One region of the Micromonospora sp. DT41 genome, then DNA from elsewhere that is predicted to be linked to it. Evidence: riboswitches for the same ligand, from Rfam matches in the RefSeq annotation. Region 1 holds a riboswitch; the other holds the start of a gene.

Region 1 (3,516 bases):
CCGGCCAGCAGGTGCAGACCCCGATCCCCGCCGGGCCGGGCGCACCCCGGGTCGAGGTCGGCGACGACGTCATAATGGTCGAGCTGACCGACCCGACCGATCCCGCCGTCAGCAGTTGGAACATCGCCGAGCACCAGCGCGGAACGCCGCTGCTGTGGCTGGCTGTGGTCTTCGCCGCGGCGATCGTCGCGTTCGGCCGGTGGCGGGGCCTGGCCGCGCTGGCGGGGCTGGCGGCAAGCTTCGCCATCCTGCTCACCTTCGTGCTGCCGGGCATCGCCGCCGGCAGGTCACCGCTGCTGGTGGCTGTGGTCGGCGCCGCGCTCATCATGTTCGTGGTGCTCTATCTGACCCACGGGGTCACCGCACAGACCTCGGTAGCGGTCCTCGGCACCCTGGGCAGCCTGATCCTCACCGGAGTGCTCGCCACCGTCGCCACGGCCGCCACCCACCTGACCGGCTTCGGCAGCGAGGACGCCACCACACTGTCGATGTTCCAGGCCGACGTGGACCTGCACGGCCTGCTGCTCGCCGGAATCATCATCGGCTCACTCGGCGTGCTCGACGACGTGACTGTCACCCAGGCGGCCACCGTCACCGAGTTGGCGAACGCCAACCCGGGGCTGAGTCGATTGCAGCTCTACCGGGCGGCCACGCGGGTCGGCCGCGCCCACATCGCCTCCACGGTCAACACAATCGTCCTGGCGTACGCGGGCGCCTCGCTGCCGCTGCTGCTCCTGCTCACCGCCGACACACGACCCATCACGCAGATCCTGACAAGCGAGTTCCTGGCACAGGAGATCGTCCGCAGTGCGGTCGCCACACTCGGCCTGATCGCCGCCGTACCGCTGACCACAGGGCTGGCCGCTCTGGTGACCGCCGCCGGCTCGACACCGGCCGGCGACGCGCCCCGGCCGCGACCGGAGCGAGCCGACGTACTGGCTGCCCTCAGCCGTCCACGCGCGGGCCGGCCCGACCCCGAGCACACCCCACCCCCATCCACCGCCACCGACCAGTGGCCAGAGCCGGACAGGAGCACGAAGACGGCATGGTGACACTCCTCAGCGTGACCAGATCGGGCCCCCGCCCTGACGACCGCAGCACTGGTCACTCAACGCCATGGCGATATGACGCTTTTGGTGGGCATCCAGGCGTAGCTCACCCGGCCGACTCTCGGGTAACCTCGCTGCCGGTTACCGATGAAGGCGCGAAGCGGCGCCTGCGGTGCCACCGCCCAATCGCCAACCGGCGAGCCGGGGACCCAGGTACCTGGGGTGAATCCGCGCAAGCGGTAGGGGCCACTTCCGCCCCGAACCCGTCAGCTAACCCGGTCGGCGGTCGACGGAAGGGAACATTGTGACGGCACCCCTACGCCGCTGGTTGACACCTGTGGTGGCCGTGATCGCCGCACTGACCGTGCTCGCCGGGCCCGTACCGGCCCACGCCGCCCCGACGACCCCCACACCGTCCGGGCACGAGGAGGACGGCGAGCCGAAGCTGCTCAACGACGTCATCGAGCAGGCCAACCGCGACTACTCCGCCGCCAAGTCCAAGCTGGACAAGTCCAAGAAGCGGCAGCTGGAGTTGGCGATCGAGGTCGAGCGTGCCAAGGCCGACCTGGACGCGTTGGCACCACAGGTCGCGCAGATCGCCGCCCAGTCGTACCGCACCGGCCGCGTCGGCGCGATGGCGATGCTGCTTGACAGCAACGCTCCCGACACCTTCGTCAAGCGGGCCGCGGCCCTCGACGAGCTCAACATGATCAACGAGAAGAAGCTCGCCGAGGTCAACGCGGTGAAGATCCGCGCCGAGCAGGCCAAGCTGGCCCTCGACACGGAGGTCCGCGAGCAGCAGAAGCAGACCGCCCTGATGGCCAAGCGCAAGAGCGAGGCGGACAAGGCGCTCTCCCTCGTCGGCGGCAAGGGCTTCACAGGCGGTCTCGTGGACGCCACCTCGCCGGTCGCGAAGATCGGCCCGGGTCGCACCGCCGACGGCGACTGGAAGCCGCAGTCGTGCAGCGAGGACGACCCGACCACCTCCGGCTGCGTCACACCTCGCACCCTGCACGCCTACAAGGAGGTCAGGCGGGCCGGCTTCACCCGGTTCGTCGGCTGCTACCGCCCCGGCGGGCCGTGGGAGCACCCGAAGGGCCGCGCCTGCGACTGGTCGCTGCAGAAGAGCGGCTTCTCCCCGTGGCACAACGAGGACACCCGCAAGTACGGCAACAACGTCGCAGCGTTCCTCATCCGCAACGCCGACCGGCTCGGCATCTACTACGTGATCTGGAACCGGCAGATCTGGTTCCCGGCGACCGGGTGGAGCTCGTACAGCGGACCGTCGAACCACACCGACCACGTCCACATGTCACTGCTCTGACGGCACGTACCGCAGACGAGGGCCGCCCCGCACCACGCGGGGCGGCCCTCGTCGCACGTGGCGGGTCGGCGGTCCAGTTGTCAGGCGGCGGCGGTCGCGGCCGGGCCGTCCGGGACGCTCGGCACGTCGATGCTCGGCACGTCGAGGGTCGCGGCGCCGACCGGCACGGCGGTCACCGGACGCACCCCACCGATGGCGAGACGGTACGACATCCCCACCACCGCGCACCGGCCCTGCTCCACAGCCTCGGCCAGTACCGGCGACTGCCCGAGCAGCGTCTCGACAGTCTGCGCGATGTGGATGTCGACGATGCCGTCGATGTCGTCCACACCCTCGGCCGTGGCGCGCCGCAGGCTGGGCAGCACCGCGTCGACCACCGCGCGCAGGTGCCCCACGGGTGCCGTGCCGGTGGCGGCGGCCTCACGGGCCGCCTGCACGGCACCGCAGGAGTCGTGACCGAGCACCACCACCAGCGGGGTGCCGAGCACTGTCACCGCGTACTCCACGCTGCCCAGCACCTCCGGACCCACGATGTGCCCGGCCGTACGGACCACGAAGAGGTCACCCAGGCCCCGATCGAAGATGATCTCGGCGGCCAACCGGGAGTCGGAACAGCCGACGATCACCGCGAACGGGTGCTGCCCGTCGGCCACCGCGGCGCGGTGTTCGGCGCCCTGGTTGGGGTGGCGTGGAGCGCCGCTGACGAAGCGCCGGTTGCCGTCGGCCAGTTCGGCGTACGCCCGCGACGGCTCGGTGAGCGCCGGTGCCTGATCGGTGGCCCGCTGCGGCCCCGGCTGCCCGCCGGGCATTACGGAACGGCTCATCCCCGCACCTCGTCTCCACGCATTTGGCCTGCTCAACCCGCACGTCGACCGGCCCGGCGGCGGGCGCTGGCTCGGGCTCCACGTTCACACGCACCAGAAGATGCGTCAAGATATGCGTGATATAGATTTCATACGTTGGCCCGGTTCGACCCGCCTGCGACAGGCGCGAGGCGAGGGCGGGCAACCGGAGAGGCGGTCCCACGATGGCGAGCACGGCGACAGCTGACGGCAGCCCAGGCAGCGGCCGGAACTGGACATTCCTCACCAATCACGGGCATGTGCTGCTGGCCATCGCCCGCGATCCCACCGCTCGGCTGCG
Region 2 (3,516 bases), on a different contig from region 1:
CAGCTCTACGTCAAGCGCGTCTTCATCATGGACGACTGCGAGGCGCTGGTCCCCACCTACCTACGCTTCGTCAAGGGCGTGGTCGACGCCCACGACCTGTCGCTGAACATCTCCCGCGAGATCCTCCAGCAGGACCGCCAGATCCAGATCGTCCGCCGCCGCCTGGTGAAGAAGGTCCTCGCCGCTGTCAAGGACCTCAAGGCCAACCACGCCGAGCGCTACCAGACCTTCTGGAAGGAGTTCGGCACTGTCGTCAAGGAAGGGCTCATCGACGACACCGACAACCGCGACACCCTGCTGGAGATCCTGTCGCTGGCCTCCACCCACGACCCGGCCGAGCTCACCGACCTGGCCGGCTACGTCTCCCGGATGAAGGACGGCCAGAGCGACATCTGGTACGCCACCGGCGACTCCCGGGCCACCATCGAGAACTCCCCGCACCTGGAGGCGTTCCGGGCCAAGGGCCACGAGGTGCTGCTGCTCACCGACCCTGTCGACGAGGTGTGGGTGGAGCGGGTCGGCACGTACGACGGTCGGCCGCTGCGCTCGATCGCCAAGGGCGAGGTCGACCTCGACACCGACGAGGAGAAGCAGCAGGCCGAAGCCGAGCGCGAGCAGCAGCGGCAGGAGTTCGCGGCGCTCGTGGACTGGCTGGGCACGACACTTTCCGACAGCGTCCGGGAGGTCCGCCTGTCGTCGCGGCTCACCACCTCACCGGCCTGTGTGGTGGGTGACGCGCACGACCTCACGCCGACACTGGAGAAGATGTACCGGGCGATGGGGCACGAGATCCCGTCGACGAAGCGCATCCTGGAGATCAATCCCGGTCATCCTCTGGTAGCCGCTCTGCGCAAGGCTCACGAGCAGGGCGATTCCGCCGAGACCCTCACCGAAACCGCCGAGCTGCTGTACGGCCTCGCGGTACTCGCCGAGGGTGGCGACCTGGCCGACCCGGCCCGCTTCACCCGTACGCTCGCCGACCGGCTCGCCCGCACTCTGTAGGGAGGTGCCCCGGCCGGTGGTGACCCGCGTTGTCGGGCTCCACCGGCCGGGGAACGGCCGACCTGATCGGAAGCGGTCCATCATGGTCGCTGCACAGCTGAACGCCGCCCGCAACCGCTGAGCGCGCCGCTCAGCGTGCCCCGGTGAAGAACTTCACAGGGGTTGGGCGATCGATGCCGGCCGTGCCTAACGTCGGTCGGGTCCGCCACTGCGGACGCCACGACCGGTAACGCCAAATCCTGCCCCCGGTCGTCGGAACCCAGTCACCCGGGCAGGAGCGGGGGACCCAAACGTTCCTCGGTGCATCGTCACCTCGGGGTGAAGCCGCCACCGTGCGGCCGGGCTCCTCGGCCCGAACCCGACAGCTCACCTCGCCGGCGTGGAGGAAGCACACTCATGACGTCTGTCTACACCCCCCGTCATCGACGGGTCAGCACCCGCCGCATCGCCGTCGGCACCCTGGCCGTCGGCGCGGTCACCGGCGCCGTGGCGCTCTTCGGCCCGGCCGCACCTGCCCAGGCGGCCGTCAACTGGGACGCCATCGCCAAGTGCGAGTCCGGTGGCAACTGGAAGATCAACACCGGCAACGGCTACTACGGCGGGTTGCAGTTCTCGCAGAGCACCTGGGCCGGCTACGGCGGCAAGAAGTACGCCGCCCGCGCCGACCTGGCCAGCCGCGGCGAGCAGATCGCCATCGCCGAGAAGGTGCTCAAGGGGCAGGGCATCGGCGCGTGGCCGACCTGCGGCAAGAAGGCCGGTGCGTCGGGCGGCTCCGCCACCAAGTCCTCGACGAAGCCCACCACGAAGTCGAAGTCCACCGCCAAGTCGAAGTCCACTCCGAAGGCCGACAAGCCCGCCCAGCGGTCGTCGCGCGGTGAGCAGCCGGCGACCCGCAGCAACAAGCGCACCGCCCCCGCCGCCAGCGGCGACACCTACGTGGTGAAGTCCGGCGACACCCTGTCGGAGATCGCCCAGAGCCACCAGCAGGACGGCGGCTGGCAGGCCCTCTACGAGCGCAACCGGCAGGTCGTCGGCTCGGACCCGGGCCTGATCTTCCCCGGGCAGCGGCTCAGCCTCTGACGTACGACCCAGCGGGCGCCCGATCGGATTCCGGTCGGGCGCCCGCTGGCGTGTCGCTGTCGTGGCGGAGGCGTCAGGCTGCCGAAGCCCGCGACGCCGATACCGCTTCGCCGGACCGGGTTCGCCGCGGGTGGAAGGACTCCTGGGTGGACCAGTTGTCAGGTGTCTCGTCACGGCCGTCCCACTGCTGGGCGGCCGTCGGCGGTGTCTCGGCCCCGCCTCGAGCCAGCCGCAGCGACTGTTCAGCGTTGCCGCGTGCCGCGCATGGGTACGGTTCCCCGGCGCAGAGCAGGTTGCCGCAGACGCCGTCCTCGGTCGGCTCGTGGGCGTCGAGCACGTCGAGCGCCAGCTGCCACAGCAGCGGGTCGGTCACGTCGTGCGGACGCTCGGCACGCCGGCTCGCGCGGTTGCTGCTGTCGTCGGACATGGTGGTCCCCCCTCAGGCTGATCGTCACAACGTCTCCGATCATGCCGCCGCTAAACCCTCCAGCAGCTGTGATATCCGCCGCCACCAGGGAGATCAGTCCGGCAGAAGGGGCATTTCGACGCCCGGATCCCGGCCTAGCAGCACCGCGCGGGTCACGGCAGTCGACCCGAACCGGTCCCGAACCGCGTCCACGGCGGCGTCCAGGTTGGCCCCGGGGACGGCGTCGAACGGCAACTCCGGTTGCACAGGGTTGTCGTCGAGGTTGCCCACCGACACGCCGATCAGCGTGATGCCCCGCCTGTCGATCTCCGGCAGTGCCGCGCGCAGCAGCGCCCGCGCGGCAGCGAGCAGGGGCGTGGTGTCAGCTGTCGCCTTGCGCACTGTGTGCGAGCGGGTCGCCCGGGTGTAGTCGCCGAAGCGCAGCCGCAGCAGCACAGTGCGCCCGGACCGTCCGGCCGCCCGCATCCGCCTGGTGACCCTGTCGACAAGGCCCCCCAGAATGCCGTCCAACTCGGTGGCCGGATGCGGGGCGCGACTCAGCGCGTGCTGCGCGCCCATCGAGCCGCGCCGCCGGCCGACCTGCACCGCCCGCGGGTCACGGTTGTGCGCCAGGGCGTGCAGGTGCCGGCCGGTGCCCGCGCCGAGCAGGGACACCAACGCCGCCTCGCCGAGTCGGGCGACCTCCCCGACGGTACGGATCCGGCGCTCCCGCAACTTCGCGGCCGTGACCGGGCCGACGCCCCAGAGTCGCTCCACCGGCAGCGGGTGCAGGAACGCCATCTCGGCATCCGGCGCGACGACAAGCAGCCCGTCCGGCTTCGCCACCCCGCTGGCCACCTTCGCCAGGAACTTCGTACGCGCCACCCCCACCGTGATCGGTAAACCGATCTGTTCGCGGACCTCCCGGCGCAGCCGGTCGGCGATGTCGGCAGGCGGCCCGGCCAGCCGCCGCAGACCACCCACGTCGAGGAACGCCTCGTCGATGGAGAGCCCCTCGACAAGCGGCG

Evidence for each region. Region 1 has a riboswitch for cyclic di-AMP ahead of ACLQ23_RS03310 (coiled-coil domain-containing protein). Riboswitches for the same ligand answer to the same signal wherever they lie in the genome.
Region 2: it holds a riboswitch for cyclic di-AMP, as region 1 does, so the genes downstream of both, ACLQ23_RS04110 (transglycosylase family protein) here and ACLQ23_RS03310 (coiled-coil domain-containing protein) in region 1, are expected to answer to the same signal.

What each region holds. Positions count from the first base shown of each region.
Region 1 covers NZ_JBNCKU010000001.1:708,075-711,590, forward strand. Annotated here, with positions in the region: gene ACLQ23_RS03305 (YibE/F family protein) at 1-1,052, shown strand, start outside; cyclic di-AMP (ydaO/yuaA leader) riboswitch at 1,219-1,349, shown strand; gene ACLQ23_RS03310 (coiled-coil domain-containing protein) at 1,354-2,373, shown strand; gene ACLQ23_RS03315 (carbonic anhydrase) at 2,454-3,197, opposite strand; gene ACLQ23_RS03320 (helix-turn-helix transcriptional regulator) at 3,401-3,516, shown strand, end outside.
Region 2 covers NZ_JBNCKU010000002.1:51,430-54,945, forward strand. Annotated here, with positions in the region: gene htpG (molecular chaperone HtpG) at 1-1,002, shown strand, start outside; cyclic di-AMP (ydaO/yuaA leader) riboswitch at 1,223-1,396, shown strand; gene ACLQ23_RS04110 (transglycosylase family protein) at 1,399-2,082, shown strand; gene ACLQ23_RS04115 (hypothetical protein) at 2,156-2,509, opposite strand; gene dinB (DNA polymerase IV) at 2,603-3,516, opposite strand, start outside.